DNA from 4 places in the Streptomyces sp. NPDC002671 genome. Region 4 is predicted to be linked to each of the others. Evidence: riboswitches for the same ligand, from Rfam matches in the RefSeq annotation. Region 4 holds a riboswitch; each other region holds the start of a gene.

Region 1 (7,399 bases), on a different contig from region 4:
TCGACCTTGACCGAGATCCCGACCAGCACCGGCACCGCGGCCAGCACGCCGAGCAGCGCGAGGGTGCGCCAGCGCCGGAGGGTGGTGACCAGTTCGCTGCGCAGCAGCCCGAAGGTCCACAGCGGACTCGGCCGCGCGGCAACGGCCGCAGCCGGTGCCGCCTGGAGTGTCTCAGCCCGCGACATCGAAGCCCTCCCCCGTCAGTGCCACGAACGCGTCCTCCAGCGAGGCCCGTTCGAGTGTGAAACCCCGGACGCGGACGCCCGCGGTGACCAGCGCGGCGTTCACCTCGGCGAGGTCCCGTCCGGGCGGCTCGGCGGTCACCCGGTCGCCGTCGGCGACGACGTCCCCGACGCCCTGCTCCTTCAGCACGCGTGCCGCCTCGGCCGCGTCCGGCGTCGTCACCACGAGCCGGCCGCGCGCCCCGGCGGCCAGATCGGCCACCGCGCCCTGGGTGATCAGCCGGCCCTGTGCCATGACCGCCGCGTGCGTGCACACCTGCTCGATCTCGTCGAGAAGGTGGGAGGAGAGGAAGACGGTCGTGCCGTCGGCAGCCAACTCCCGTATCAGGGCCCGGATTTCACGCATGCCCTGCGGGTCGAGGCCATTGGTCGGCTCGTCCAGGACGAGCAGTCTGCGCGGCTGGAGCAGCGCGGCGGCCAGCCCCAGGCGCTGCTTCATGCCGAGCGAGTACGCCTTCGCCTTCTTGCCCGCGGCGGCGCCGAGTCCGACCCGGTCCAGCGCGGCGGAGACCCGGGCGCGCCGGGTGCGCGGGTCGGCGGTCGGGTCGGCGGCGTCGTAGCGCAGCAGGTTGTCCCGGCCGGAGAGGAAGCCGTACAGGGCGGGGCCCTCGATGAGCGCGCCGACCTGCGGGAGGACGGCGCGCGCCGAGCGCGGCATGGCTTGGCCCAGGACGCGGGCGGAGCCCGAGGTCGGCTCGATCAGCCCCATCAGCATGCGGATGGTGGTGGTCTTTCCGGAGCCGTTCGGGCCGAGGAAGCCGAAGACGCTGCCCGCCGGGACGGTCAGGTCGAGACCGTCGACGGCGAGCTGTCCACCGCGGTAGCGCTTGGTGAGGCCGCGCGTGGCGATGACGCTCGCCGCCGCGTCCCCGGGCCCCCGCTGCGTGGCGGACGGTGCGTCCATCGGCTCCCTCGTCTCGTCGTGCTCCAGTCGTACTCCAGGGGGACCCGTGAGGCCCCCCTGCCCCGATTCATCGCCCCTGATTCGGGGTTACTTCCCCTCGTTCGCCGCCTTCACCAGCGCGTCCTTGGTGACCGTGCCGGCGTACGCCTTGCCGTTGTCCGTGATCAGGGCGTTGACCAGGCGGGTGTGGAAGACGGTGCCCTTGCCGAACTTCCCGGACACCTTGTCGCCGAGCGAGCCGAGGAAGCCGCCGAACGCACCGCCCTTGTTGCCGCTGGGCAGGCCGCCCTTGGCGCCGGTGTCGAAGACGGCTATGGAGTTCCAGCCCTTGCCGAGGACCTTGTGGCCCCCCATGCCCGCCATGCCCTTGCCGAAGTCCTCGCCGGGCCTCGGCGCGTGCTGCCGTGCCCTGGACTCCTTCTTCTCCTCGGTGACCTTCGCGCCCTTGGGCGGGGTGAAGTCGAAGGTGCGGGCGGCCGGTTCGGCGAAGGAGACCTGGGTGAAGCCGACGTCGAGGACGGCCGCGCCGCCGCTCGCCGGGGTCAGCGTGAACTTCAGCGGCTGACCCGTCTTCGCGTCCACGGCGATACTGATCGCGCCGACCGTGCTGCCGGACTGCCTGGGCTTGATCAGCAGCTTGTAGGCGTCGCGGCCGGCGACCTGGGCGGTGCCGTCGACGGTGACGGACGTGGTGTCGTCCACCGACTTCAGGGCCTGGTCGGCGAAGTCCTTGGGCGTGGCCGGGGGCTCGGCCCGGTGCTCCTTGGCCGAGTCCGCCGAGGTGCCGTGGTAGACCTCGTTGCTCTTGCTGTCGTAGCCCCACACGTCCTTGCCGTTGTGGATGAGGCTGTACTCGGCGCCGCTCTCCAGCAGAGACAGCTTCTGCCGGTCGGGGCCGTCGAGGGCCACGCGCAGGGTGTGCGTGCCGGAGACCAGCTCGGTGAGCTTCGCCTTCGGGTCCGCGGTCGAGCCGGCGCCGTTGCCGCCCCGGGCCGCGCCGGACATCAGGCTGTTCTCCAGGCCACCGAAGTTCGGCAGGCCGAGGTCGGTGTCGATCTTCACCGTGCCGGACAGTTGCTGCACGTCCGACTTGGCTATCTTCTCGATGAGCTGCTGTGCGGTGATCTTCGGCAGGTCGGGGTCTCCGGAGGCGGCGAGCGCCGGGACGAGCCCGATCGTGGCCGCCGCCACCCCCACCACCGCGACCGGGACGACGTACCGGGCGGCCTTGCGGCGTCCGGTACGCAGGTCCCCGTCCTGCGCGACGTCCGTTGCGTCGTCGGATTCGTACGGTGCCATGTGTGCCTTACCTCCGTCGTCGGCGGCGGCTGTCCTCACGCTGGTCCACCTGAGCCGCCATTCTCACCCGAATCGGTGAGGAGTGGTGATTTCCGTGGTTCCCATCTGACCAAATCGGCCGTGAGGAAGCGTCAGACCTCGGAGCCAACTCCGTGTACGCCTGCGGTATGACACGAAAGGGCGGCAGCTCCACCCGACCCGTAGGGGTCGTCCCGAAGCCGGGCTCAGCCGGCCCGGAACACCACCGCGTCGCACAGTTCCGTCAGCGCCGCCTTGGCGTCGCCCTCGGGCAGCGGGGCCAGCGCGGCGCGCGCCTCTTCGGCGTAGCGGACGGCGTCCCGGCGGGCCTGCTCCAGCGCGGGGTGTGCGCGCAGCGCGGCAAGCACCTCGGCGTGCCGGGCGCCGTCGCTGAGGTCGGAGTCCAGCAGCTCGCACAGCGCGAGGTCCTCGGGCAGCCCCAGCTTGGCCGCCCGCTCGCGCAGCCGGAGCACGGGCAGGGTCGGGATGCCCTCGCGCAGGTCGGTGCCGGGGGTCTTGCCGGACTCGTGCGAGTCGGAGGCGATGTCCAGGACGTCGTCCGAGAGCTGGAAGGCGACACCGAGCCGCTCGCCGTACTGGGTGAGGACGTCGACGACCGTCTCGTCGGCGCCGGACATCATCGCTCCGAACCGGCACGAAACCGCCACCAGCGCGCCCGTCTTGCCGCTGAGCACGTCCAGGTAGTGGTCGACCGGGTTACGGCCGTCCGAGGGACCCGCGGTCTCCAGGATCTGACCGGTGACCAGCCGTTCGAAGGCGAGGGCCTGCACCCGGACCGCCTCGGGGCCGAGGTCGGCGAGGATCTGGGAGGCGCGGGCGAAGAGGAAGTCGCCGGTGAGGACCGCGACGGAGTTGCCCCAGCGGGTGTTGACGCTGTCCACGCCGCGTCGCACGGCGGCCTCGTCCATGACGTCGTCGTGGTACAGCGTGGCGAGGTGGGTCAGCTCCACCACGACGGCGGACGGCACCACGTTCGGCGCGTACGGGTCACCGAAGCGCGCCGCGAGCATCACGAGCAGCGGCCGGAAACGCTTCCCGCCGGCCCGGACGAGGTGCTGCGCGGCCTCGGTGATGAACGGGACCTCGCTCTTGGTGGCTTCGAGCAAACCTTCCTCGACAGCCGCCAATCCGGCCTGGACATCGGCTTCGAGAGCCTGGTCCCGCACGCTCAGCCCGAACGGCCCGACGACGGTCACGAGGGGTCTCCTGTCTGCTGTGTCTCTGTTGGCGATTGCACGGTTTGTCGATAGGTCGCCGCTATCACTTCAAGTCAGCGTATCCGGTCCGCTTTCGATCACCGATAGCGCCCACCGCTCGAGACACTCATGCACATCCGTACGTCCTACCCCCACGACTCCCACCGGCGGACGGTACGAGGGGGTACGCGCACGTATGGCGGACCCTGACGGACGCGCCGGTCCCCGCGCCGCGTCGGCGAGTCGTGGCGAGAGCCGCGGCCGGCCGCTGAACCCTCCGAAATCACCTGTGACGCGGACCACTTTCCTGCCTCCAACGGGTGAAGCGAATCCCCCGAAACCCCCGAATCGCCCGAATCCCCTTAATACCTCATGCCCGATTTGCCATATTTCGCTCATTCGTGAGTTGGGTCACTCACACCCATTGGAACGCCCTGCCGGGAATAGCTGCCCCCACCCCTTCCCACCCCTTGTCGTAAAGGTGAGTTGAGCGTTGGCAACTGCAAAGGATCAAGTGCCACATTCGGAACAGATCAAGGTCAATTGGGTTGATCTACGAATCTGGTACTTGTTCCGGACATGTGCTCTCGCATACGTTCCGGGCCATCAGGCGGACGCCGAATCCTGCCGCCGCCTGAAAGACCCATCGACGAACTCATTTCGTACGGCAGGAGCGGGGGACCCAGGTAAGCCGCCGGCCCGGTCGACACATGTCGCACCGGAACGGCTAGGGGTGAAGTCGTGCCGTCTCGACGGCCCGGCCGGGCACTCCCCAGCCCGAACCCGACAGCTCACCTCGCAGGCGCCGGAGAGGACTTCCCCATGTCTGCTGCCGCTCAGCCCCGCCGCACCCGGAACAACCGCCTCGTCCGCGCGCTCGTCGCCGCCGGCACCGGCGCCGCCGTACTCGCGATCCCGCTCATCGGCGCCACGAGCGCCTCGGCCGCCGGCAGGACGACGACGACCGCCGCCACCACCCTCGCGGGGTACCCGAACAACCTTGACGGCTGGATCCGCGAGTCCCTCGCGATCATGGCTCAGAAGGGCATCCCGGGCAGCTACAACGGCATCTACCGCAACATCATCCGGGAGTCCTCGGGCAACCCCAACGCCATCAACCTCTGGGACTCCAACGCGGCCAAGGGCATCCCGTCCAAGGGCCTGCTCCAGGTCATCGACCCGACGTTCAACGCGTACCACGTGATCGGAACGTCGTTCAACATCTACGACCCGGTCGCGAACATCACCGCCGCCTGCAACTACGCCGCCGCGCGCTACGGTTCGATCGACAACGTCTTCAGCGCGTACTGACATACCCCCCGGTCAGTCGGTCGGGAACAGTCTTTCGAGGACGACGGCGATGCCGTCGTCCTCGTTCGACTTGGTGAGCTCGTCGGCGACCGCCTTGAGTTCGGGGTGCGCGTTGGCCATGGCGACGCCGCGGCCGGCCCAGGCGAACATCGGGATGTCGTTGGGCATGTCACCGAAGGCGAGGGCCTGTTCGGCGCCGATGCCCAGCAGGTCGGCGGCGAGCGCGAGCCCGGTCGCCTTGGTCACCCCGCCGGGCTGGAGTTCCACGGTGCCCGGCCCCGACATGGTGACCGTCGCCAGCGAGCCCACGACCGAGCGCGCGAGCGCCGCCAGCGCGTCGTCGGACAGGTCGGGATGGCGCAGCAGCACCTTGCTGATGGGCTCCGCCCACAGGTCGTCGCGGCGGCCGACCCGCACCGCGGGCAGGGTCGGATGGGGCATCCGGTACCCGGGCTCGATGAGCGTGAGCCCGTCCACGCCATCCTGGTCGACGGCCGCGTGGACCTGCCCGACCTCGGCCTCGATCTTGCCGAGCGCGGTCTCGGCCAGCTCCCGGTCGAGCCGCACCGACCACACCAGGCGGTCGGCTCCGGCGTCGTAGACCTGCGCGCCCTGCCCGCACACCGCGAGCCCCGTATATCCGAGGTCGTCCAGCAGGGGCCGCACCCTGGGGGCCGGGCGGCCCGTCACCACCAGGTGCCGGGCGCCGGCCCGCGCCACCCGCGCGAGCGCGGCGCGCGACCGATCGGAGACGGTGTCGTCGCCGCGCAGCAGCGTCCCGTCCAGGTCGGTGGCGATCAGTGAATACGCGGGGGAGGCGGCCATGATCAGAGAATACGGACCTCGCGCCCCGCCCGACTCCCCCTGTCACCCTGTGCACTTATGTACTTCCCAGCGCCAAGTGGGGCCATTCGCTTGCCTGATGGCCTCCTTCGTACGAGTGGAGCGGCCGAGCCGTGGGCCGCCCGCGGACCGGATCCATCCCGTCCGCCCCCAAAGGGAGCCAAGCGGGGATTGCCACCCCCGACAAGACTTATTCGGACATCCAGAACTCTTCAGTCATCACCCGCACAACCCTTCAGGCACTGCCCAAGACACCTGCCTCCGCCGTAACGTGTGGCGCGACCACATGGAACGCATCGCCGCGCAAGGCGCCGGATGAGAGTGAGGCAGTACCCCATGCCCCCCTTCGACGTCCCCGAGGGTGACCCCTTCGGTCCGCACAACCTTCCCTATGGCGTCTTCTCGCCCTCCGGCAGCACGGAGCGGAGGGTCGGCGTCCGGCTCGGGGACCACGTCCTCGACGCGGGCGCCGCGGCCACCGCCCTCGGCTCGCCGCACCAGGCGCTGCTCGCGAAGCCCACCCTCAACCCACTGCTGGCCGCCGGCCGCACGGCCTGGTCCGAGGTGCGGCGCGCGCTGACCGCCTGGGTGACGGAGCCCGCGCACCGCGAGACGGTCGAACCGCTGTTCCACCCGCTGTCCGAGGTCACCCTGCACCTGCCGTTCGAGGTGGCGGACTACGTCGACTTCTACGCCTCGGAGAACCACGCGCGGAACGTCGGCCAGATCTTCCGCCCGGACGCCGCGGACTCCCTCACCCCCAACTGGAAGCACCTGCCGATCGGTTACCACGGCCGCTCCGGCACGGTCGTCGTCTCCGGCACGGATGTCGTACGGCCCTCCGGGCAGCGCAAGGCGCCGGCCGACCCCGCCCCCGTCTTCGGCCCGTCGGTCCGGCTGGACATCGAGGCCGAGGTCGGCTTCGTCGTGGGCACGCCGTCCGAGCTGGGCACGCCGGTCGCGCTGGGCGACTTCAGGAAGCACGTCTTCGGGCTGTGCCTGCTGAACGACTGGTCCGCGCGCGACATCCAGGCCTGGGAGTACGTGCCCCTCGGCCCCTTCCTCGGCAAGTCCTTCGCCACCTCGGTGTCCGCGTGGATCACCCCGCTGGCGGCGCTGGAGCACGCGCGCGTGGCGCCGCCGGAGCGCACGCACCCGCTGCTGCCCTACCTGGACGACACGGCCGAGGGCGGGCAGCCGGACGGCTACGACCTGCGGATCTCCGTGGCGATCAACGGCCATGTGGTCGCCGAGCCGCCGTTCTCCACCATGTACTGGACCGCCGCCCAGCAGCTCGCCCACATGACGGTGAACGGGGCCTCGCTGCGCACCGGCGACCTGTACGGCTCGGGCACGGTCAGCGGCCCGGAGCAGCACCAGCGCGGCTCCCTGCTGGAGCTGACCTGGAACGGCCGCGACGCCCTCGAACTCCCGGACAGCAAGCGCACGTTCCTGGAGGACGGCGACGTGGTCACCATGTCGGCGTGGGCGCCGGGGCCGGACGGGAACCGGGTGGGCCTGGGCGAGGTCAGCGGGCGGATCGTGTCGGGCTGACCTCCGGGAGC
Region 2 (7,399 bases), on a different contig from region 4:
AGCCGCAGGCCGGCGAGGCCAAGCCCTGGGCGTTCCCGGCCCCCGAGCGCGGCACGCTGGACAACGGCCTGACCGTGCTGCGCTGCCACCGCCCCGGCCAGCAGGTCGTCGCCGTCGAGGTGCTGCTGGACGCGCCCCTGGACGCCGAGCCGGCCGGCCTGGACGGCGTCGCCACGATCATGGCGCGGGCCTTCTCCGAGGGCACCGACAAGCACTCCGCCGAGGAGTTCGCCGCCGAGCTGGAGCGGGCCGGCGCCACGCTGGACGCGCACGCCGACCACCCCGGCGTCCGGCTCAGCCTGGAGGTCCCGGCCTCCCGCCTGGCCAAGGGCCTCGGCCTGCTCGCCGACGCCCTGCGCGCGCCCGCCTTCGCCGAGAGCGAGGTCGAGCGGCTGGTCCGCAACCGCCTGGACGAGATCCCGCACGAGCTGGCCAGCCCCGCCCGCCGGGCCGCCAAGGAACTCTCCAAGGAGCTGTTCCCGGCCACCTCGCGCATGTCCCGACCGCGCCAGGGCACCGAGGAGACGGTCGAGAAGATCGACGCGGCGGCCGTCCACGCCTACTACGACCGCCATGTGCGCCCCGTCACGGCCACCGTGGTCGTGGTCGGCGACCTCACCGGCACGGACCTGGACGAGCTGCTCGGCGACACCCTGGGCGCCTGGACGGGCACCCCGGGCAGCCCGCGGCCCGTGCCGCCGGTCAGCGCCGACGACACCGGGCGCGTGGTCATCGTGGACCGGCCCGGTGCCGTGCAGACGCAGCTGCTCATCGGCCGGATCGGCCCCGACCGGCACGACCGCGTGTGGCCCGCCCAGGTGCTCGGCACCTACTGCCTCGGCGGCACCCTCACCTCCCGCCTGGACCGCGTCCTGCGCGAGGAGAAGGGCTACACCTACGGCGTGCGCTCCTTCGGGCAGGTGCTGCGCTCCGCCCCGGACGGCACGGGCGCCTCGATGCTCGCCATCAGCGGCTCCGTGGACACCCCGAACACCGGCCCCGCGCTCGAGGACCTGTGGACGGTGCTGCGCACGCTCGCGGCGGAGGGCCTGACCGACGCCGAGCGGGACGTCGCCGTGCAGAACCTCGTCGGGGTCGCGCCGCTGAAGTACGAGACCGCGGCGGCCGTCGCGGGCACCCTGGCCGACCAGGTCGAGCAGCACCTGCCCGACGACTTCCAGGCCGCGCTCTACCGGCAGCTCGCCGCCACCGGCACCGTGGAGGCCACGGCGGCGGTCGTGAACGCCTTCCCGGTGGACCGTCTGGTGACGGTCCTCGTCGGTGACGCGGCCCAGATCAAGGAACCGGTCGAGGCGCTCGGCATCGGCGAAGTCACGGTCGTGGCGGCCGAGTAGAGCCCGGGCGCACGCACGCGGGAATGGGGCCCCGGCGACTTACGGGTCGTCAGGGCCCCACGCCTGTTCACCGGCTGCTCCCCAGCCGCTCCCCAGATGTCCGAATTGGGGCGGAGGTTGCCTGTCTGGCCTGTGGGATGCGCTACAAAAGCCCGGATCCGTTTGGGCGGGGAAAGCCACCCCCCGTAGCGTCGTGCGGGCTGTCCGTCAGGCAGTGCGCCGCACCCGCGGCACCGGACAGCCATCGCCGAGTCCCCATACGGCGCGAGCCAGGGGAGCCGGGGACCCACACGTCCCCTGGGGTGAATCGGACTCCCGCGCGTGCGCGAGGGAGTCCGTAGGAGACCTTCCTCCTCCGAACCCGTCAGCTAACCCGGTAGGCGAGCAGGGAAGGAAAGGACCAGCCACTTCATGGCGTTCATGTGCGCCACCGGGAAGCACCGCAAGCCCGGCCGGGTCAAGCGCACCACCGCTCAGGCGGCCGGCGTCGCGGCCCTGACCACCGGCGTCATCGGCACCCTCGCGGCCACCCCGTCGCTCGCCGCCGAGAACTCCGTCGAGCAGACCGGCCTCACCCCGGTCATCACCGTGAGCGACGAGATCGCCGAGCAGATCGACGCGCAGGCCACCGCGCAGCAGCAGGCCGCCGAGCGGAAGGCGGCCGAGCAGGCCGCGGCCAAGGCCGCCGCCGAGCGGGCGAAGGAGGAGCGCGAGGCCAAGGCGCGCGCCGCCCGCGCGGCCGAGCGCAAGCGCCTGAACGCCTTCGTGCTGCCGATCGCGAACTCCTACGTCTCCACGGGCTACCACGCCAGCAGCTCCCTGTGGTCCTCCGGCTCCCACACCGGCATCGACTTCCACGCGGCCAGCGGCACCCCCGTGCACGCGGTCGGCCTCGGCACCGTCGTCTCCACCGGCTGGGGCGGCGCGTACGGCAACCAGATCGTGATCCGGATGGCCGACGGCATGTACACCCAGTACGGCCATCTGTCGTCCATCGGCGTCGGCGTGGGCCAGCAGGTCGTCCCGGGCCAGCAGATAGGCCTGTCCGGCGCGACCGGCAACGTCACCGGCCCACACCTCCACTTCGAGGCCCGCACGACCCCGGAGTACGGCTCGGACGTCGACCCCGTCGCCTACCTCCGCCAGCACGGCCTGAACGTCTGACGCACTCATCGCGAAGCCCCGGCTCACCGAGCCGGGGCTTTCGTCGTTTTTCGCGGCGTCCGAGGTGCCCGCTGACCAAAAAATATCCATGGATTCCGGGCCGCCGTCGGAAATTCCCGCTCATTGCAATAGAGTCACGGAACATGCGTCCATCGTCGACGTTTCACGGGGATTAAGACGGAGGTCGGTCATGCGTATTCCGGCGCACTCGGTGTGCACGGCGATCCGGGACGACATCGTGGCCGGTGTCTACGAGCGCGGCAGCCGCCTCACCGAGGAAGTTCTGGCCCGCCGCTACGGCGTCTCGCGCGTCCCCGTCCGCGAGGCCCTGCGCACCCTGGAGGCCGAGGGCTTCGTGGTGACCCGCCGACACGCGGGCGCGTGTGTCGCCGAGCCGACCGAGCGGGAGGCCGCCGACCTGCTGGAGATGCGCATGCTCCTGGAGCCGCTCGGCGCCTCACGGGCCGCCCAGCGGCGCACGGAGGCCCATCTGAAGGTGCTGCGCGGCCTGGTGCGGCTGGGCCAGGAGCGGGCCAGGCAGGGCGGCAGCGAGGAACTGCGCTCGCTGGACGGCTGGTTCCACGAGACGCTCGCCCAGGCCGCGGGCAGCCACTCGCTGACCTCGACGCTCACCCAGCTGCGGCACAAGATCGCCTGGATGTACGCGGTTCGGGCTCCGGTCGGCCCGGTGGAGTCCTGGGCCGAGCATGGCGTCATCGTGGACGCGGTGGCGCGCGGCGACAGCGAGCGCGCGCGGGCGGTCACGGCCCTGCACACCGAGCGCGCGGTGGGCGCGCACCGGCTGCGGTTCGCCTCCGGCGGGGACCGCGCGGAGCGTGTGAGGGACTCGCAACATGCCGTAAACACAGCGAGCCCGCGGCATTAACACGGGCGCCGTATACAAAGAGGGGATATTCGGCGGGACGTGCATTTCCGCTGCCCTTTTTCGGCGTGCCGTGAATTCAGGCAGGTGCGTAAATCCGCGTGCGAATCCGTCCGGCCGGCCGCGAAAACGCGGAAGCCGCGCCCCCGGTTCCGGGGGCGCGGCTTCCTGGTGCGACTCAGACGGTCTCGGGCAGCTCCTCAAGGCCCTCGGCGACCAGCTTGGCCAGCCGGTCCAGGGCGGCGTCCGCGCCCTCGGCGCCGGAGGCGAGGACGATCTCCTCGCCGCCCTGGGCGCCCAGGCTGAGGACCGCCAGCATGGAGGCCGCGTTGACGGGGTTGCCGTCGGCCTTGGCGATCGTCACCGGGACGCCTGCGGCCGTGGCGGCTCGGACGAAGATGGAGGCGGGGCGGGCGTGGAGGCCCTCGGCCCAGCCGACGTTGACGCGGCGCTCAGCCATGTGATGCTGCCCTTCAGGTTCTCAGGGTTGTCTAGACCAGTTTCCCACATCGTGAAGCAAGTCCGGAGGGGACCTTCGTCACCCCCCGGCCGTGTCGCCGGACCGCGGCCTCGATCCGGCTTCCGTCCTCCACAGACTGCCTCGCGCCGTTGTCGTGGGCGAGCCGTACGCTGGGGCCCATGCAGACCCCGGCGGACCGGCAGGACCGGCACGAGTACCCCGCCCACTGGGAGGCGGACGTGGTGCTGCGCGACGGCGGCACCGCACGCGTGCGGCCCATCACCGTCGATGACGCCGACCGCCTGGTCAGCTTCTACGAGGGGGTCTCGGACGAGTCGAAGTACTACCGCTTCTTCGCGCCGTACCCCCGGCTCTCCGCCAAGGACGTCCACCGCTTCACGCACCACGACTTCGTGGACCGGGTGGGGCTCGCGGCCACCGTCGGCGGCGAGTTCATCGCCACTGTGCGCTACGACCGCATCGGCCCCGACGGAATGCCCGCCTCCGCACCGGCCGACGAGGCCGAGGTCGCCTTCCTCGTGCAGGACGCCCACCAGGGCCGCGGGGTCGCCTCCGCCCTCCTGGAGCACATCGCCGCCGTGGCGCGCGAGCGCGGGATCCGTCGCTTCGCCGCCGAGGTGCTGCCCGCCAACACCAAGATGATCAAGGTGTTCACGGACGCCGGGTACACCCAGAAGCGCAGCTTCGAGGACGGCGTCGTACGCCTGGAGTTCGACCTGGAACCCACCGACCGCTCCCTCGCCGTGCAGCGCGCGCGTGAGCAGCGCGCCGAGGCCCGTTCGGTACGACGGCTGCTGGCACCCGGCTCCGTGGCCGTCGTCGGGGTCGGCCGCGCGCCCGGTGGGGTCGGCCGCAGCGTCCTGGCCAACCTCCGGGACGCCGGCTACGCGGGCCGGCTGTACGCCGTGAACAAGGCCTTCCCCGAGGACGTCGAGGACGTCGACGGGGTGCCCGCGCACCGGTCGGTGCGGGAGATCGAGGGGCACGTCGACCTCGCGGTCGTCGCCGTCCCGGCCGAGTACGTCCCCGCAGTGGTCGCCGAGTGCGGCGAACACGGCGTCCAGGGACTCGTCGTCCTCTCCGCCGGCTACGCGGAGAGCGGGCCCGAGGGACGAGAGCGGCAGCGTGCGCTCGTGCAGCAGGTGCGCGCGTACGGCATGCGGATCATCGGCCCGAACGCCTTCGGGGTCATCAACACCGCCCCGGACGTCCTGCTGAACGCCTCGCTCGCCCCCGAGTTGCCCCGCCCGGGGCGCATCGGTCTGTTCGCGCAGTCCGGCGCCATCGGCATCGCCCTGCTGTCGCGGCTGCACCGGCGCGGGGGAGGGGTCACGGGGGTCACCGGCGTGTCCACGTTCGTGTCCGCCGGCAACCGCGCGGACGTCTCCGGCAACGACGTCCTCCAGTACTGGTACGACGACCCCGAGACCGACGTCGTCCTCATGTACCTGGAGTCCATCGGAAACCCGCGCAAGTTCACCCGCCTCGCCCGGCGGACCGCGGCGGCGAAGCCGCTGGTCGTGGTGCAGGGGGTCGGCTCGGCCCCCCAGGGGCACGCGGTCCGGGCCACCCGGCTGCCCCATGCGACCGTCTCCGCGCTGCTCCGGCAGGCCGGGGTGATCCGGGTGGACACGATCACCGAGCTGGTCGACGCGGGCCTGCTGCTCGCCCGCCAGCCCCTGCCCGCGGGGCCGCGCGTGGCGATCGTCGGGAACTCGGAGTCGCTGGGCGTGCTGACGTACGACCGGTGCCTCGCGGAGGGGTTGCGGCCGTCACTGCCGCTGGACCTGACGACGGGGGCGCGGGCGGAGGACTTCCATCGGGCGCTGGCCGCTGCGCTGGCGGACGACACGTGTGATGCCGTTGTGGTCACCGCGATCCCCGCCATCGGGGAGGGGTCGGCGGGGGATGCGGAGTTGGCTGAAGCGTTGCGGTCGGCTGCGTCGGCCGTTCCTGGTAAGCCGGTGCTGGTGGTGCACGTGGAGCTCGGGGGGCTGGCTGAGGCGTTGTCGGCTGCGACCAGTACCGCACCTCGGGCCGTCGAGAAGGCACCCGGCGCTGCGGGCGATGCCCACCCGTTCCCCCCTGCGGAACGACTGCCCACCGCGGTGCCTTCAGAAGGCCCGGCTCCCGAGGACAGCCGTCTCATCCCCGCCTACCCCGCCGCCGAACGCGCCGTCCGGGCTCTCGCCGAAGCTGTCAAGTACGGACAGTGGCGGCGGGAGGCTGCCGATCCCGGGAAGGTGCCGGAGTACGACGACATCGACGAGAAGGGGGCCGCCGAGCTGATCGGTGAGCTGCTCGCGCGCGGGGAGGGGCTCACCATCCCGGCCGCGGAGACCTGCGAGCTGCTCGCCAAGTACGGCATCCACGTCCGCCGCGCGCTCCCCGCCCCCACCGCCGGCGCCGCCGCCGAGACCGCCCGCTCCCTCGGCTACCCGGTGGCCCTCAAGGCCACCGCCCCGCACCTCAGACACCGCGCCGACCTGGGCGGCGTACGGCTCGACCTGGCCGACGAGGGGCAACTGCGCCGTGCGTACGCGGAGTTGACGGAGCTGTTCGGCGGCCGGGAGGACCTGCGCCCGGTGGTGCAGGGAATGGCACCCCGGGGTGTCGACACGGTCGTACGGGCGGTGATCGACCCGGCAGCCGGGGCCGTGCTGTCCTTCGGGCTGGCCGGAGCTGCCTCACAGCTGCTCGGGGACATGGCGCACCGGCTGATCCCGGTCACCGACCGGGAGGCGACCTCGCTGGTGCGGTCGATCCGGACGGCACCGCTGCTCTTCGGCTGGCGCGGCTCCACGCCCGTCGACACCCCCGCCCTGGAAGAGCTGCTGCTGCGCGTGTCCCGGCTGGTCGACGACCACCCGGAGGTCGTCGCGGTCACCCTGGAGCCGGTCGTCGTGGCCGCACACGGCGTGAGCGTCCTCGGCGCCACCGTCCGCCTCGCGCCCCCGCCGGCCCGCGACGACCTCGGCCCGCGCACCCTGCCGGCGTACTGAGCGGCGAAGGGGGCAGGCGCTGGTCGTCCCGAGGCACCCGCGCGCGGGCGTGCGGGTCGCAGCGGGTACCCGCGACTGGCCCGGACCCCCCTTGCCCACGGATTAGGATGGACGCCATGGCCAAGACCAGTACGACGACCCAGGGGCTGCGCACGGCGATCGAGCGCAGCGGCTACTACCCGGCCCTCGTGTCCGAGGCGGTGGAGGCCGCTGTGGGCGGCGAGCCGATCCGGTCGTACCTGGTTCACCAGGAGACCACGTTCGACCAGAACGAGGTGCGTCGGCACGTGACCGTGCTGGTCCTCACCGAGAACCGCTTCATCGTGAGCCACACCGACGAGCAGGCTGCCGACAGCACCTCCCCGGCACCGTACGCCACGACCTCCACCGAGTCCGTGAAGCTCGGCCGGATCTCCTCCGTCGTGGTCAGCCGCGTGGTCTCCAATCCGGAGCAGTACACGCCGGGCACGCTGCCCCGTGAGGTCGTGCTCACCATCGGCTGGGGCGCGGTCAG
Region 3 (7,399 bases), on a different contig from region 4:
TTGGCTCCCCGATCGTGGCCGTCGAGCCCCGGCTTGGCCACCACCACGCGGATCGGACCGGCTGCCACACCCATCACTTCCTCCATCAACCGACTACGGAAGCGACCGCTTCCGTCCGTACCGACAAGTACCGCACATCTCGCGCGTGCCGTCACCCACCGCGAAGTGAACGAACGTTATCTCCAGCATCCCGTAACCGGCAGTTTTGCGGTGCCGAGCGAGGGGGAAATCACATGGTGGGACATGAAGGCACACGGGGGAGCGCGGCGTCCTCCTGCGTGCCGACAGGAGGTCGGCCATGAAGGTCACCGGGGTACTGCCACTCTTCCTCCCGCTCTGCCGGCGCCTGTGCCCCGGCGGACCGACCGAACTGACCAGGCTGACCGGACTCCCCGGACTCTCCGTGGCGCTGCTCAAGGCGACCGTCCTGGAGGCCGCGATCCTCGCCGGCCACCTCGTGCTGTATCCGACCGGCCTCACCCCGGAGCGCCGCTCCGCCGCACACCCCGCCCAGGGCGACACCGCGCGGCTGCCGGTCCGGCCGGGCCCGCCGGTCGTGCTGCTGCACGGGTTCATCGACAACCGCTCGGTCTTCGTACTGCTGCGCCGCGGCCTCACCCAGCACGGCGGACGCAGAGTGGAGTCGCTCAACTACTCACCGCTCACCTGTGACATCCGCACCGCGGCCGAGCTGCTCGGCCGGCATGTCGAGGAGATCTGCGAGCGCACGGGCAGCGACCGGGTCGACATCGTGGGGCACAGCCTCGGCGGGCTGATCGCCCGGTACTACGCACAGTGCCTCGGCGGGGATCTCCGGGTGCGCACGCTGGTCACCCTGGGCACCCCGCACGCCGGGACGCGGGTGGCCCCGCTGGCCGACGCCCATCCGATCGTGCGCCAGATGCGGCCCGGCTCGGCGGTGATCGAGGAGCTGGCGCGGCCCGCGCCCGGCTGCCGTACGCGGTTCGTCAGCTTCTGGAGCGACCTCGACTCCCTGATGGATCCGCTGGAGTCGGCCCGCCTCGACCACCCCGACCTCGACGTGCGAAACGTCCGGGTGACCGGGATCGGGCATCTCGCACTCCCCGTGCACCCCGCCGTCGCGGCCGGAATACGTGAGGCCCTCGACGCGGCACACCCGCAGGACCGGCTCGCCGGCGGACTCACCGTGGCCTGACCGCGGCCTGGGGCCACCTGAGGTCACCCGGGATCGCCGCACAAGCGACGCACAGATGAAGAATCGGCGACGGACCGTCACTCCTCACCGAACATTCATCGAACACAAGGCCAAACTCAGGTCCAGCCTCCCCCGAAACACGGCCGAATGCCCGTTTCCGGCCAACGCGAAACCAGCTGAAGATTGTCGGGCCCAGGTACCGGCGGGTACAGTCGCCGCACTGCTCTGGCAGCCCCTGTCGTCGAGGCGAAAGAGAAGTTGGTGAACGACCGTCACCCGTCGGGGACCATGACACCCCCGGCCTCGGACGCCTCCTCCGCGACCTACGCGCCCTACGGAGCGCAGGGAGTCCACTACGGCGACCTCACCACGTACGGCGGCTACGACGCCACTGGTTTTGCCGCCGGTTCCGGACCCGCCCCGGCCTACGACGCGGATCCGCTCTTCGGCAGCCTCCCGGGCGACGCGCACGCGACCGGCGCGTACGACACCACGCAGTGGCAGACCGGCGCCGGGCAGAACCTGCACTACGACCCGTACGCGGCCCAGCACCACGCGGCCTACGACTCCGGCGTCTACGACAGCACCGCCTGGGCGGTCCCGGCGCAGGCCACGGGGAACAACATCAGCGGCTGGGGGTCCCCCCTCTGGGGGAGGGACGCGAGCGCCTGGCTCCAGCCCGGTGTGTCCGAGCAGCCTGCCGGCGCCGACCCCACCCAGCAGTGGCAGTGGGGCACCCAGACCTTCGACACGGGCGCGTACGACGCCACCCAGTGGAACGCCGACGGCCACGCCGTGGCCGCTCACCACGAGCAGCCTGCCGAACCGTTCGACGCGCAGTCCACCACCGTGTCCGAGCAGGCGCCGTACGACGACACGGCGTACGAGGAAACCGACTTCCAGGACTCGGACTTCCAGGACCCGTACTACCAGGACTCCGGCTTCGAGGACTCGGGCTTCGAGGACTCGGGCTTCGAGGACGACCCCGCCGAAGACGACGAGCTGTCCTCGACCGGTGAACTGCCCGCCGTAACCGGCCTGCTGGAGGACCAGGAGGAGACCGGCCCGGCCCCGGCGCCCCGCGGCAGCTCGCGTGGCGCGGGGCGGTCCCGGCGCCGTACGCCCGCCAAGCGCTCCGCGCTGCTGACCGTCGCGGTCCCCTCGGTCTGTGTCATGGGGGTCGCCGGGATCGCCGCCGCGACCGTCGGCGGCCTGACCGACGGCGGCAAGGACACCACCGCCTCCGCCTCGGACGCGCACGCGGTGCAGCCGTCGGTCGCCAACAACAAGCTGGACACCCAGCTCAGGGGCCTCTCCGCCGGCGCCGACGACTTCGCCGACCGGGCGAGCCGTACGCAGGAGCGCATCGACCTCAAGACGCAGCAGGAGCTGGAGAAGAAGAAGGCGGCGGCCGAGGCCGCGCTCAAGGAGCGGCTGCGCCCCAAGTTCGTGCTGCCGGTCCTGCAGCGCGGGCTCAGCGCCTACTTCGGCCAGGCCGGCGTCAACTGGATGTCGGTGCACACGGGCATCGACTTCCCGGTGTCGTACGGCACCACGGTGATGGCCGCGACCGACGGTGTCGTCTCCACCAAGTGGAACAGCGCCTACGGCAACATGTTGATCCTGACGGCGAAGGACGGCACGGAGACCTGGTACTGCCACCTGTCCAGCTACCGCGTGGCCCCCGGTACGAGCGTCCAGGCCGGCCAGCCGATCGCCTACTCGGGCAACTCGGGCAACTCCACCGGCCCGCACCTGCACTTCGAGGTACGGCCGGCGGGCGGGGCGGCCATAGACCCTCTGCCGTGGCTGCGCAGCCACGGCCTGGACCCGACCTGAGCCCGGCCTGAAGACCGTTACGAGTGAGCCCCGCCGATATCCGGCGGGGCTCACTCGTCCACGGCTTCTTCCTACAGCTTCTCGACCGGCGCGTACCGCAGCAGCAACCGCTTCGGCTTGTCGTCGCCGAAGTCGATCGTCGCCTCCGCGTTCTTCGGGTCCGTGCCCTTGACCGCGACCACCGTGCCGAGGCCGAACTGGTCGTGGGTCACGCGGTCGCCGACGGCCAGCCCCACCACCGGCTTCTCCGTGGCGCGCCGCGTGGCGAAGCCGGACGCGCCCGCCGCCGACGAGCGGGAGCGGGACGAGGAGAGCGAGGCCGCGATGCCCGACGCGGGCCCGGAGGACACCGGTGCGGTGGCTCCCGTCCGCTTCCACTCCATGTGGGCGGGCGGGATCTCCTCCAGGAAGCGGGAGGGCGGGTTGTACGAGGGCTGGCCCCAGGCGCTGCGCATGGCCGAGCGGGTCAGGTACAGCCGCTCCCGCGCGCGCGTGATGCCGACGTACGCCAGGCGCCGCTCCTCCTCCAGCTCCTTGGTCTGGCCGAGGGCGCGCATGTGCGGGAAGACGCCGTCCTCCATGCCGGTCAGGAACACGACCGGGAACTCGAGGCCCTTGGCGGTGTGCAGGGTCATCAGGGTGATGACGCCGTCGCCGTCCTCTTCGTCCGGGATCTGGTCGGAGTCGGCGACCAGGGCGACCTTCTCCAGGAAGTCGGCCAGCGTACCCTGCTCGCCTTCCTCGCGCTCCTGCTCGAACTCCAGGGCCACGGAGGCGAGTTCCTGGAGGTTCTCGATGCGGGTCTCGTCCTGCGGGTCCGTGGAGGTCTGCAACTCGGCCATGTAGCCGGTGCGTTCGAACACCGCCTCCACAACGGTCGCCGGTCCGGCGCCGGACTCCACGATCGTACGGAGGTCCTCCATCAGCGTGTTGAACCGCTTGACCGCGTTGGTGGAGCGCGCGGCCATACCGTACGCCTCGTCCACCCGCTTCAGGGCCTGCGGGAAGCTGATCTTCTCGCGCTGAGCGAGGGCGTCGACCATCGCCTCGGCGCGCTCGCCGATGCCCCGCTTGGGCACGTTGAGGATGCGGCGCAGCGGCACCGAGTCCTCGGGGTTGGCGAGGACGCGCAGGTAGGCCAGGACGTCCCGGACCTCCTTGCGCTCGTAGAAGCGGACGCCGCCGACGACCTTGTAGGGCAGGCCGACGCGGATGAAGACCTCTTCGAAGACACGGGACTGGGCGTTCGTGCGGTAGAAGACGGCGACGTCCCCGGCCTTCGCCTCGCCCGCGTCCGTGAGGCGGTCTATCTCGTCGGAGACGAACTGGGCCTCGTCGTGCTCGGTGTCGGCGACGTAGCCGGTGATGCGCGCGCCCTGGCCGGCGTTGGTCCACAGGTTCTTCGGGCGGCGGGACTCGTTGCGCTCGATGACCGCGTTGGCGGCGGACAGGATGGTCTGCGTGGAGCGGTAGTTCTGCTCCAGCAGGATCGTCGTCGCGTTCGGGTAGTCCTCCTCGAACTGGAGGATGTTGCGGATGGTCGCGCCCCGGAAGGCGTAGATCGACTGGTCCGCGTCACCCACGACGCACAGTTCGGCGGGCGGCAGCTCGTGCTCGCGCGGGGGGACGTCGGCGTCTTCGGAGGCGCGGTCGCCCGTACCGACCAGCTCGCGCACGAGCGCGTACTGGGCGTGGTTGGTGTCCTGGTACTCGTCCACCAGGACGTGCCGGAAGCGGCGGCGGTAGTGCTCGGCGACGTCGGGGAAGGCGCGCAGCAGGTTGACCGTCGTCATGATCAGGTCGTCGAAGTCGAGCGCGTTCGCCTCGCGCAGCCGCGACTGGTACAGGGCGTAGGCCTGGGCGAGGGTCTTCTCGAAGCCGTCGGCGGCCTGGGCGGCGAAGTCCTCCTCGTCGATCAGCTCGTTCTTCAGGTTGCTGATCTTGGCGCTGAAGGACTTGGGCGGGAAGCGCTTGGGGTCGAGGTCCAGGTCACGGCAGACCAGGGCCATCAGGCGCTTGCTGTCGGCGGCGTCGTAGATCGAGAACGAGGACGTGAAGCCGAGCCTCTTCGACTCGCGGCGCAGGATACGCACGCACGCGCTGTGGAAGGTCATGACCCACATCGCGTTCGCGCGCGGGCCGACGAGCCGCTCGACGCGCTCCTTCATCTCGCCCGCGGCCTTGTTGGTGAAGGTGATCGCGAGGATCTGGCCCGGGTGCACGTCCCGCTCGGCGAGCAGGTGGGCGATGCGGTGGGTGAGCACGCGGGTCTTGCCGGAGCCGGCGCCGGCGACGATGAGCAGCGGGGAGCCGGCGTGCACGACCGCGGCGCGCTGGTTCTCGTTCAGCCCCTCCAGCAGGGCCGCTGCGTCGATCGCGGGGCGCGGGGCGCCGTCGCGGTAGTACGTGTCCCGGTCCGGCGGCACGTCGAACTTCCCGCCGAACAGATCGTCCGGAAGCGACTCCGGAGCGTGATCGTCCTCGGGCGGCGGCGGGGGCTCCTCCTCGCGCCCGCGAGGGGGCTGGAGGTCCGCCAGGAAGCTGTCGTCAAAGAGGCTGCTCATCGCTCTCCGAGTCTAGGGCGCCGGACTGACAACCGTGGGCCGCCCCGAGAACCCGGCCCCCCGCGGGAGGCTCCCCTCCCGGCACCTGCCGACCCCTTCCGCCCCTCACGCTGCGGAAGCGCCCGATGACCCAGCCGTGATTTCCCGCACCCTCACCCCCGAGGTCACGAAAATGTATCGGACATACTACGCACCAACCTTCACAGGGGTACCACGAGTTGGCTAGCGTGCGTGCGGGCCGTACGACCCCTACCGGCGAACCTCGCCGGGCCGCGCGGCCCCCGCCGAGTCCGGCGCGCCCTCGCGGCGACCGGAGCCGGGGACCCACCGACCTCTGGGGTGAATCGGCCGCCTCCCACCGGGAGGGGGCCGTAGGGCAACCCTTCCGAACGCACCGCCCGAACCCGACAGCTAACCCGGTAGGCGGCGCATGGAAGGAGTCGCCTCCCTTGGCGTCGCACCGCAAGCCGCGCCCCGTCGGGCCCCGTACAGCAGGCCTCCGCGCCCCCGTCCTCGCCACCGCCGCACTGACCTCCGTGGCCGTCCTCTCCCAGACGGCGAACGCCTCCCCCGCCGCCGACAAGGGGAAGCCGAGCGTGGAGGAGGTGCAGAAGAAGGTCGACGATCTCTACCGGCAGGCCGAGTCGGCGACCGAGAAGTACGACGCGGCCAAGGAGCGCGCCGGCAAGGAGCGCGTGCGCGCCGACAGCCTCCGTGACGATGTCGCGAAGCGCACGGAACGCCTCAACACGGCCCGCGAGGAACTGGGCACCATAGCCGCCGCCCAGTACCGCACCGGCACCACCGTGCCGGACACGGCCACCTTCCTGCTCGCGAGCAATCCGCAGGACTACTTCGACCAGAGCCAGCTGATGCACCGGCTGACCTCGCGTCAGAAGAGCGCGGTCGACGACTTCGTCACGGAACAGACGGCGACCATGAAGAAGCGCCGGGAGGCCGCGACGAGCCTCCAGACGCTGACCAAGACGCAGGACGACCTGCAGACGGCGAAGGCCACCGTCCAGAAGAAGCTCGCCACCGCGCGTGAGCTGCTGTCCAAGCTGACGGCCGAGGAGAAGGCGCGCCTGGCGGCGATCGAGAAGCAGAAGGCGGAGGAGGCGGCCCGCAAGGCGGCCGAGCTGGCGAAGCAGCAGGCGGCGCGCCAGCGGGCGGCACAGCAGAGCACCCCGTCGCCCTCGTCTTCGCCGTCCCCGTCGTCCTCGGGCTCGTCGGGCTCCTCGGACACCTCGGGCTCGTCCGGCGGATCCACCTCTTCCGGCGGTTCGACCACCTCCGGCTCCTACGACACCAAGGCCGCGGAGGCGATCGCCTTCGCCCGCGCCCAGATCGGCAAGCCGTACGTGTGGGGCGCCACGGGCCCCGGCTCCTACGACTGCTCCGGCCTCACCCAGGCCTCCTGGCGGGCCGCCGGCGTCAGCCTCCCGCGCACCACCTGGGACCAGGTCAAGGTGGGCACCACGGTCTCCCTCGCCGACGCCCGCCCCGGCGACCTGATCTTCTTCTACGACGACATCAGCCACGTCGGCCTCTACATAGGCAACGGCATGATGATCCACGCCCCCAAGCCGGGCGCGTACGTCCGCGAGGAGTCGGTCTACTACGGCGGCACGTCCATCATCCACAGCGTGGTGCGACCGGCGTAGGAGCGTGACCGGCACAGGAGCGTGGCACGACCGGCTCAGGGCGGGGCGTACGCCCGCGCGCCCCGCCCTGAACAGCCGCGTCCCTCTCTAGGCCCTGTCGTCAAATTCCCGTCGTCCGCCCGGAGGGCGGGCCGCGCGGCGTCTGGTGCGTGCAG
Region 4 (7,399 bases):
CGGCGACGCGATCATCCTGCTCAGGGAGATGCTGCGGCCCGACTCGCTGGACGGGCTGCGCGTCTACTTCCCGGACCCCTGGCCCAAGAAGCGGCACCACAAGCGGCGGCTCATCCAGCCCGAGTTCCTTTCCCTCGCCGCGACCCGGCTCAAGCCCGGGGCGATCGTGCACTGCGCGACCGACTGGGAGCCGTACGCCGAGCAGATGCTCGAAGTGCTCACCGCGCATCCCGACTTCGAGAACACCCAGGCAGACGGCGGTTTCGCGCCACGCCCCGAGTTCCGGCCGCTGACCCGTTTCGAGGGGCAGGGACTGGACAAGGGACATCTGGTGAACGACCTGCTCTTCCGGCGCGTACCGCACCGGGAACAGCAGTGACAAGCTAAGAGGAGTCCCTCGTTAGGGTCGATGCCGTGGCCACCAGTCCTCCGTACCCGACGTACCCACCGCGGCACCCGCACTGGTGGCAGCGCACCTGGGTGCGGTACGGCGCGCTGGTCACCCTGCTCGCGCTGTCCGGTCTGGTCATCCTCGCGCTGGTGCGCCGGCAGACGGGCACGGACGGGTTCCTCGTCGGGCTCGGTCTGGCCGTGCTGCCGGTGCCGTGGCTGATCGCCGCCTTCCGCTGGCTGGACCGGGTGGAGCCGGGCCCCTGGCGGAACCTGCTGTTCGCGTTCGCCTGGGGCGCGTGTGCGGCGGCGCTCATCGCCATCGTCGCCAACAGTTTCGCGACGAAGTGGATAGCCACCGCCACCGCGGATCCGGCGAGCGCCGACACCCTCGGCGCGACCGTGATAGCGCCGATCGTCGAGGAGTCCGCGAAGGCCACCGCCGTGCTGCTGGTCTTCCTCTTCCGCAGACGGGACTTCACCGGGATCGTGGACGGGGTGGTGATAGCCGGGATCACCGCCACCGGGTTCGCGTTCACCGAGAACATCCTCTACCTCGGCACGGCCTTCGGGACCGACCAGCTCACCGGCGACCGCGGCATCGCCTCCGTCACCGCCGCCACCTTCTTCGTGCGCATCGTGATGTCCCCGTTCGCGCACCCCCTGTTCACCGTGCTCACCGGCATCGGCTTCGGCATCGCCGCGCTGTCCGCCGAGCGGCAGCGCGTCCGGCGGGTGCTGGTCCCGCTCTGCGGTCTGCTGCTCGCGATGGGCGTGCACGCCTTCTGGAACGGCTCCTCGACCTTCGGCGAGTACGGGTTCTTCGCCGTCTACGGCGTGTTCATGCTGCCCGCGTTCGGGCTGCTGACCTGGCTCGCGATCTGGACGCGGCAACGGGAGCTGCGGACCGTGCGGGAGGAGCTGCCCGCGTATGTGTACGCCGGGTGGCTGGGGCCGGCGGAGCCGTTCGCCCTCGGGTCGATGCGGGCGCGGCGGCTGGCCCGCAACCACGCCCGGCAGTACTTCGGGGGGCGGCCGGCGGCACGCGCGGTCGCGGAGTACGAGGCCTGCGCCACCTCGCTCGCGTTCCTGCGGCACCGCGGGCGCAACGGCAAGGCCGGGGCCGACTTCGCCGTACGGGAGCGGGAGCTGCTGGCGGAGCTGTGGAAGCGGAGGGAGGTTTCCTGGCCGGCGCTGGAGTACGCGGCCAGGGCCTCCGTTCCGGTGCCGGTGCACTGGGCGCCGTACGGGTATCCGGCCGGGTACCCGGCGGTGCCGTATCCCGCGTACAACCCGTACCGGACGTAGGCACCGCCGGATCACGCAGCCGCGGCGGAAAGACCGGGCGGAAAGACCGGAAGGAAGCCTCAGGCGGAGGCCTCCGTCAGCTGCTTCAGTTCCGTGTCCGTCAGCTTCAGATCCGCCACGCCCAGAAGCGCCGGCAGCTGCTCCACCGTCCGCGCCGAGGCGATCGGTGCCGTGATGGTCGGCTGGGCCGCCAGCCAGGCGAGGGCGACCGTGGCCACGGGGGCGTCGTGGGCGGCGGCGATCTCGTCCAGGGCGGTGAGCACCCGGCGCCCGCGCTCGGACTTCAGGTGCTGCGCGGCCGAGCCGGCGCGGGGGCTGCCGACCGTCGTGCCGGGGCGGTACTTGCCGGTGAGGAAGCCCGCGGCCAGCGAGAAGTACGACACGGCCCCGAGGCCCTCGCGGGCGGCGAGGTCGCGCAGCGGGCCCTCGTAGGTGTCGCGGGAGACCAGGTTGTAGTGGGGCTGGAGGGCGACGTAGCGGGCGAGGCCCTCGCGGTCGGAGAAGTCGAGGGAGGCCTGGAGGCGCTCGGGGGTGATGTTGGAGGCCGCGATGTGCCGGACCTTGCCGGCCTTCACCAGCTCGTCCAGGGCGCCGATGATCTCCTCGACCGGGACCTCGGGCTTGTCGAAGTGGGTGTAGTAGAGGTCGATGTAGTCCGTGCCGAGGCGGCGCAGGGAGGCGTCGGCGGCGGCCTTGATATTGGCCGCGGACAGGCCCGGGTACTCCGGGTGCTGGCTGACCTTGGTCGCGATGACGACGTCGGAGCGGTTGCCGCGGGCCTTCACCCACTTGCCGATGACGGTCTCGGACTCACCGCCCTTGTTGCCCTCGGCCCAGGCCGAATAGGAGTCGGCGGTGTCCACGAAGTTGCCGCCGGCCGCCGTGTAGGCGTCGAGTACGGCGAAGGACGTCTCCTCGTCGGAGGTCCAGCCGAAGACGTTGCCGCCGAGGGCGAGGGGGAAGACCTGGAGATCGGAGGAACCGAGTGTGCGCAGAGAAGCCATACCCTGTTTCAACACCCGTACCAGTGATCACATTCCGCGCAGCAGGACAGCAGAGCGCGGGCGCCGGAAGGAATCCGGCAGCCCTGACGTCGGGGGGATGCCGCCAGGACCGCCGGGGACCGGGGTCAGGCCGGGTCAGGGGTTGAGGCCCTTGTCGCGGAGCCAGGTCATCGGGTCGATGCCGGTCGGCTGGCCGCCGGGGTGGACCTCCAGGTGGAGGTGCGGGCCGGTGACGTTGCCGGTGGCGCCGATACGGCCGATCACGTCGCCGGTGTTGACCTTCTGGCCGACGCTGACGTTGATCGAGGACTGGTGGCAGAACCACAGCTCGGTGCCGTCGTCCAGGGTCAGCACGGTCCGGTAGCCGTAGGCACCGGCCCAGCCCGCCTGCGTGACGGTGCCGCTGTGGACGGCCTTGATGAGCGTGCCCGTGGGGGCGGCGAAGTCCAGGCCCGTGTGGTAGCCGGAGGACCACATCGCACCGGGCTGCCCGAAGGTGCCGGTGATGGTGTACGAGACGACCGGCAGGCTGAACTGCTTGGCCAGCTTGGCCAGGCGCTCCGCCTCGGCCTTCTTCTTCGCGATGGCCTCGGCCTGCTCCTTGGCGGCGGCGGCCTTGGCGACGGCGGCCTTCTCGGCCTTCGCAGCCGCAGCGGCGCTCTGCTGCTCGGCGGCGGCGACCGCGGCGGCGGTGGCCTTGCTGTCGGCCTGGCCCTGCTGCTGGTCGGCCTGCGCCATGATCCGGTTGCGCAGGGCCTCGCCCGCGTCCGTGTTCTGCGCGTCCTCGGAGGTCATGCCGACCCTGCTGAGCGTGTCCGCGGAGGCCGCCTTGGGCGCGTCCGCGGAACCGTCGTCAAGCAGGGAGTCGACGGAGGAAGGCAGGTCGGGCAGGTCGGGCATCGAGATGGCGACCGGGGGCTTGCCGGAGTTGGCACTGGCGATGCCACCCGCGCCGACCGCGGCCAGGACGCCGACGCCGAGGACCGTGGAACTGCGCGCGAGCCCGCCGCGCTGCTTGGCGACGCGGTGCCGGCCGCGGACCGGGCGGACGGAGTCCTCGGTGGGGTTCCACTCCTCCCAGGGGCCCTCCTCGGCCGGGAAGGAACCGTAGCCAAAGGCTTCGGTCTCGCGCTGAGCCGGTATGAACGGGGCTTCTTGGGCAGGCCGGTTGGACGCCACGCGGGCGTACTCCTTTCCTTCCTCCGCCTACCGGGTTAGCTGACGGGTTCGGAGCAGGAAGGTCTCCTACGCGTGGCACTGTCGTGTACTCAGCGAGTTCACGACGGCGTCCGCGCGATTCACCCCAAGGTGGTGGTTCCCCGGTTCCCTCACGGGATTCGGCGCATGAGCACGGAGCCGCCTCTTGTGACGGCTGGGACGACCGCGCTGCGTTATCGAACGTTAATAGACCCGGCTGTCAGATTCCAAGCCGTTCGGCTTGATCATTAACGCTTTCCGAGGTGGAGATACACGCCATTACCGGCGCAAACCGGGCGACTTGGTCGAGGTTCAGGAGTCACAGCGTTTTTGATGGTGACTCAGATGTTATGCAGAGGGCGGTCGCCCGATCACCCTGAGTAGTGCGCCCCGCAGGCCGTTGAACACTGCAAACACTCAGGGCCGGAACCCATGTCTGGATTCCGGCCCTGAGCCTTCAGTAGCGGGGACAGGATTTGAACCTGCGACCTCTGGGTTATGAGCCCAGCGAGCTACCGAGCTGCTCCACCCCGCGGCGATGTCTCTACTGTACGCCATACGCGGGGCAGAAAGCACATCGGTTTATTCACCGGTCAGTAGGTGGCGGTTCGGCGCCATGGCACGCTCCTCGTATTCGGGCAGTACGACGACCTCGACGCCCTGGGCCGACAGCAGTCCGCTCCCGTCCGCCGCCGCCACGAACGTGTCCGGCTCGCGCCAGGCCGTGACCACCCGCCGTACCCCCGCCGCCAGGATCAGCCGCGCGCAGGGAGCCGGCCGTGAGGCGCGGCGGGCGCAGGGCTCCAGGCTGCTGTAGACCGTGGCGGCGGGCAGCCTCGGGTCGGCCGGGTCGATCTTCGCCAGGGCCGCCTCCTCGGCGTGGACGACCGGATCGCCGCCCTCCCGCGAGTGGCCGCGCGCCAGCTCGGTCCCGTCCTCGGCCACCACGACCGCGCCCACGCTGAACGCCGTCTCCGAGGGCGGGCACAGCGCCGCCAGCTCGCAGGCGATCCGCATCCAGTGCCGGTCGGCGGCCGTGACCGACTGCCCGGTTCCGGGTGCGGTGGGCTCGTAATGCATCAGTACGACGTCCTCGATCCTGCGGGTTTCGGTGAGGCGGAGGCGACCGGCCTGGTACGCGCCCGGGCCGAACAGCCGGGGCGCCTTCGGGTCCCCGACGAGCAGCGGGGCGAGGACCAGCTGGAGCTCGTCGGCGAGGCCCTGCTGGAGAAGCTGGGTGTGGACGGTGCCGCCGCCCTCGACCATCAGGCGCCGTACGCCGCGCACGTCGTGCAGGTGCTCCAGCAGGGCACGCCAGTCGAGGTCGGGGCCGAGGGCGACGACGTCGGCGGCGATACCGAGGCCGCGGGCCCGCTCGGCGCCCTTGTCGGTGGTGCAGACGAGCTTCTCGCCGCCGGTGTGCCAGAACCTGGCGTCCGGGTCGAGGTCGCCGGAGGCGGTGACCGTCACCTTCAGCGGATACTCCGGCCGGCCCGCGGCGACGCGGGCCGCGCGGCGCTCCGGGGAGTTGACCAGGAGCCGTGGGTTGTCCGCGCGGATGGTGCCGGCGCCGACCAGGATGGCGTCGGCCGAGGCCCGTATCTCGTCGACCCGGTCGAAGTCGGCCGGGCTGGACAGCAGGAGTCGCTCGGGGCCGGTGTCGTCCAGGTAGCCGTCGAGGGAGACGGCGGCGGACAGCAGCACGTACGGCAGGGGCATCGGCGTCCTCTTTCCGGAAGCGGACTTGCTGAGGCTGACGACTGGGCTCGCCTTGGTTCAAGTTTGAAACAAACTTACACTGGCGGCATGACGACCCGCTGGCTCACCCCCGAAGAGCAGCGCGCCTGGCGCGCCTACATGGCCGCCTCCCGGCTCCTGGAGGACACGATCGACCGGCAGCTCCAGCAGGACGCCGCCATGCCCCATCTGTTCTACTCCGTGCTCGCCAACCTCTCCGACGCACCCGACCGGCGACTGCGCATGACCGATCTCGCCGAGACACTGAAGATCACGCGCAGCAGGCTGACGTACGCGGTGACCCGGCTGGAGCGGGACGGGCTGGTGCGCCGCGAGGACTGCCGGTGGGACAAGCGCAGCAGCCTCGCGGTGCTGACGGACGAGGGGACGGCCGTACTGGAGCGCACGGCACCCGGACACGTCGACACGGTGCGCGCCGCCCTCTTCGACCGGCTCACCCCGGAGCAGGTACGGCAGCTGGAGGAGATCTGCGCGCAGATCGCGGGCGGGCTGCAGGGCGACGACGCCGAGGCCGGGGCGGGTGACGTCCCGTGGCGGCGCCGTTCGTCATGCCCGTCGTCCGCATCACCGACAGCTCCATGATTGCTTTAACTTTTAAGCATGAGGTAGGGTCCCTACGAACCGACTGCTTCAAATGTGAAGCAAACCGCCTCGGAGGGATCCGCATGCCCGACACCCCTGCCGCCACGCCGCGCGCCCGCGTCCGGGTACCGCTGCGCTTCCACGACGGCTACAGCGCCGACGCCGAACTCGTCACCTTCCACGGGCTGGCCGACGGCCAGGAGCACGTCGCCGTCGTCCTCGGCGACCCCGCGCCCGGCTCCGTCCCCCTGGTGCGCCTGCACTCCGAGTGCCTGACCGGCGACGTCTTCGGCTCGGCCCGCTGCGACTGCGGACCCCAGCTGCGCGAGGCGGTCGAGCGCATCGCCGACCGCGGCGGCGTCCTGCTCTACCTCCGCCAGGAGGGCCGCGGCATCGGCCTGTACAACAAGCTCGACGCCTACGCCCTCCAGGACCAGGGCCTCGACACCTACGAGGCGAACGCCGCCCTCGGCCTCCCGGAGGACGCCCGCGACTACACGGCCGCCGCACAGATGCTGGGCGCCCTCGGCATCGGGGAACTGGACCTGCTGTCCAACAACCCCGACAAGGCGGAGCAGTTGCGCGCGCTGGGAGTCGGCGTACGGGACCGGGTACCGACCGGCGTCTTCACCACCGCGCACAACGTCCGGTATCTGCGGGCGAAGGTCCTCCAGACCCAGCACACACTGCCCCTGACCGAGCTGACCGAACTGACCGAACTGAGCGCGGGCTGACGGCCGGTCCGTCGCTTCAGGGAAGGAACTTCACCTCCGGGAAGGCCGGGCACGGGCCGTCGAGCAGATGCCCGCGCCGGTGCCGCAGGTGCAGGTCGAAGAACGCGAGGGGGTACGCCCGCTGGATCCGCACCGCCCGGGCGGGAGCGAGGGTGCCGATCCAGCCCCGGAGTTCTTCGTCGCTCATCCCGACCGCCTTCGCCAGCTGCGGGATCAGCACCTGGTCGTCACCGTACGACCAGTGGGTGGCGCCCTCGGCCTGGACGTTGAGCCGCCATCCGCGCAGGTGGGACCAGAACTCGGCGACACTCGGCTGCGTGGCCCGGGGGAACGCCGCGGTCATCAGCATGAACGGCCGGTCCAGGTCGTTGGTGACCGTCGGCTGCATCGGGCCGTCGAGGCTCAGCCCGGCCCGGACGCGCTGGT

The links. A riboswitch is a leader RNA that binds a small molecule or an ion and turns the genes downstream of it on or off. The one in region 4 is predicted to bind cyclic di-AMP.
Region 1: linked by a shared signal. The riboswitch ahead of ACWD35_RS21575 (transglycosylase SLT domain-containing protein) and the one ahead of ACWD35_RS04895 (M23 family metallopeptidase) in region 4 are both predicted to bind cyclic di-AMP.
Region 2: linked by a shared signal. The riboswitch ahead of ACWD35_RS02205 (M23 family metallopeptidase) and the one ahead of ACWD35_RS04895 (M23 family metallopeptidase) in region 4 are both predicted to bind cyclic di-AMP.
Region 3: linked by a shared signal. The riboswitch ahead of ACWD35_RS19820 (NlpC/P60 family protein) and the one ahead of ACWD35_RS04895 (M23 family metallopeptidase) in region 4 are both predicted to bind cyclic di-AMP.

The regions. Positions count from the first base shown of each region.
Region 1 covers NZ_JBSFVU010000013.1:124,851-132,249, reverse strand. Annotated here, with positions in the region: gene ACWD35_RS21595 (ABC transporter permease) at 1-185, opposite strand, end outside; gene ACWD35_RS21590 (ABC transporter ATP-binding protein) at 172-1,146, opposite strand; gene ACWD35_RS21585 (LolA family protein) at 1,234-2,445, opposite strand; gene ACWD35_RS21580 (polyprenyl synthetase family protein) at 2,670-3,680, opposite strand; cyclic di-AMP (ydaO/yuaA leader) riboswitch at 4,318-4,498, shown strand; gene ACWD35_RS21575 (transglycosylase SLT domain-containing protein) at 4,503-4,991, shown strand; gene ACWD35_RS21570 (HAD family hydrolase) at 5,004-5,816, opposite strand; gene fahA (fumarylacetoacetase) at 6,171-7,388, shown strand.
Region 2 covers NZ_JBSFVU010000001.1:513,085-520,483, reverse strand. Annotated here, with positions in the region: gene ACWD35_RS02210 (M16 family metallopeptidase) at 1-1,355, shown strand, start outside; cyclic di-AMP (ydaO/yuaA leader) riboswitch at 1,591-1,753, shown strand; gene ACWD35_RS02205 (M23 family metallopeptidase) at 1,767-2,519, shown strand; gene ACWD35_RS02200 (GntR family transcriptional regulator) at 2,710-3,405, shown strand; gene ACWD35_RS02195 (HPr family phosphocarrier protein) at 3,581-3,862, opposite strand; gene ACWD35_RS02190 (bifunctional acetate--CoA ligase family protein/GNAT family N-acetyltransferase) at 4,042-6,885, shown strand; gene ACWD35_RS02185 (DUF5998 family protein) at 6,993-7,399, shown strand, end outside.
Region 3 covers NZ_JBSFVU010000011.1:280,944-288,342, forward strand. Annotated here, with positions in the region: gene ACWD35_RS19800 (cobalamin B12-binding domain-containing protein) at 1-74, opposite strand, end outside; gene ACWD35_RS19805 (esterase/lipase family protein) at 299-1,177, shown strand; gene ACWD35_RS19810 (M23 family metallopeptidase) at 1,439-3,016, shown strand; gene pcrA (DNA helicase PcrA) at 3,088-5,580, opposite strand; cyclic di-AMP (ydaO/yuaA leader) riboswitch at 5,867-6,021, shown strand; gene ACWD35_RS19820 (NlpC/P60 family protein) at 6,030-7,244, shown strand.
Region 4 covers NZ_JBSFVU010000003.1:18,585-25,983, forward strand. Annotated here, with positions in the region: gene trmB (tRNA (guanosine(46)-N7)-methyltransferase TrmB) at 1-379, shown strand, start outside; gene ACWD35_RS04885 (PrsW family intramembrane metalloprotease) at 415-1,698, shown strand; gene ACWD35_RS04890 (aldo/keto reductase) at 1,758-2,702, opposite strand; gene ACWD35_RS04895 (M23 family metallopeptidase) at 2,838-3,881, opposite strand; cyclic di-AMP (ydaO/yuaA leader) riboswitch at 3,891-4,055, opposite strand; tRNA gene ACWD35_RS04900 (tRNA-Met) at 4,361-4,434, opposite strand; gene ACWD35_RS04905 (dihydrofolate reductase family protein) at 4,482-5,618, opposite strand; gene ACWD35_RS04910 (MarR family winged helix-turn-helix transcriptional regulator) at 5,706-6,239, shown strand; gene ACWD35_RS04915 (GTP cyclohydrolase II) at 6,323-6,973, shown strand; gene ACWD35_RS04920 (alpha/beta hydrolase family protein) at 6,990-7,399, opposite strand, start outside.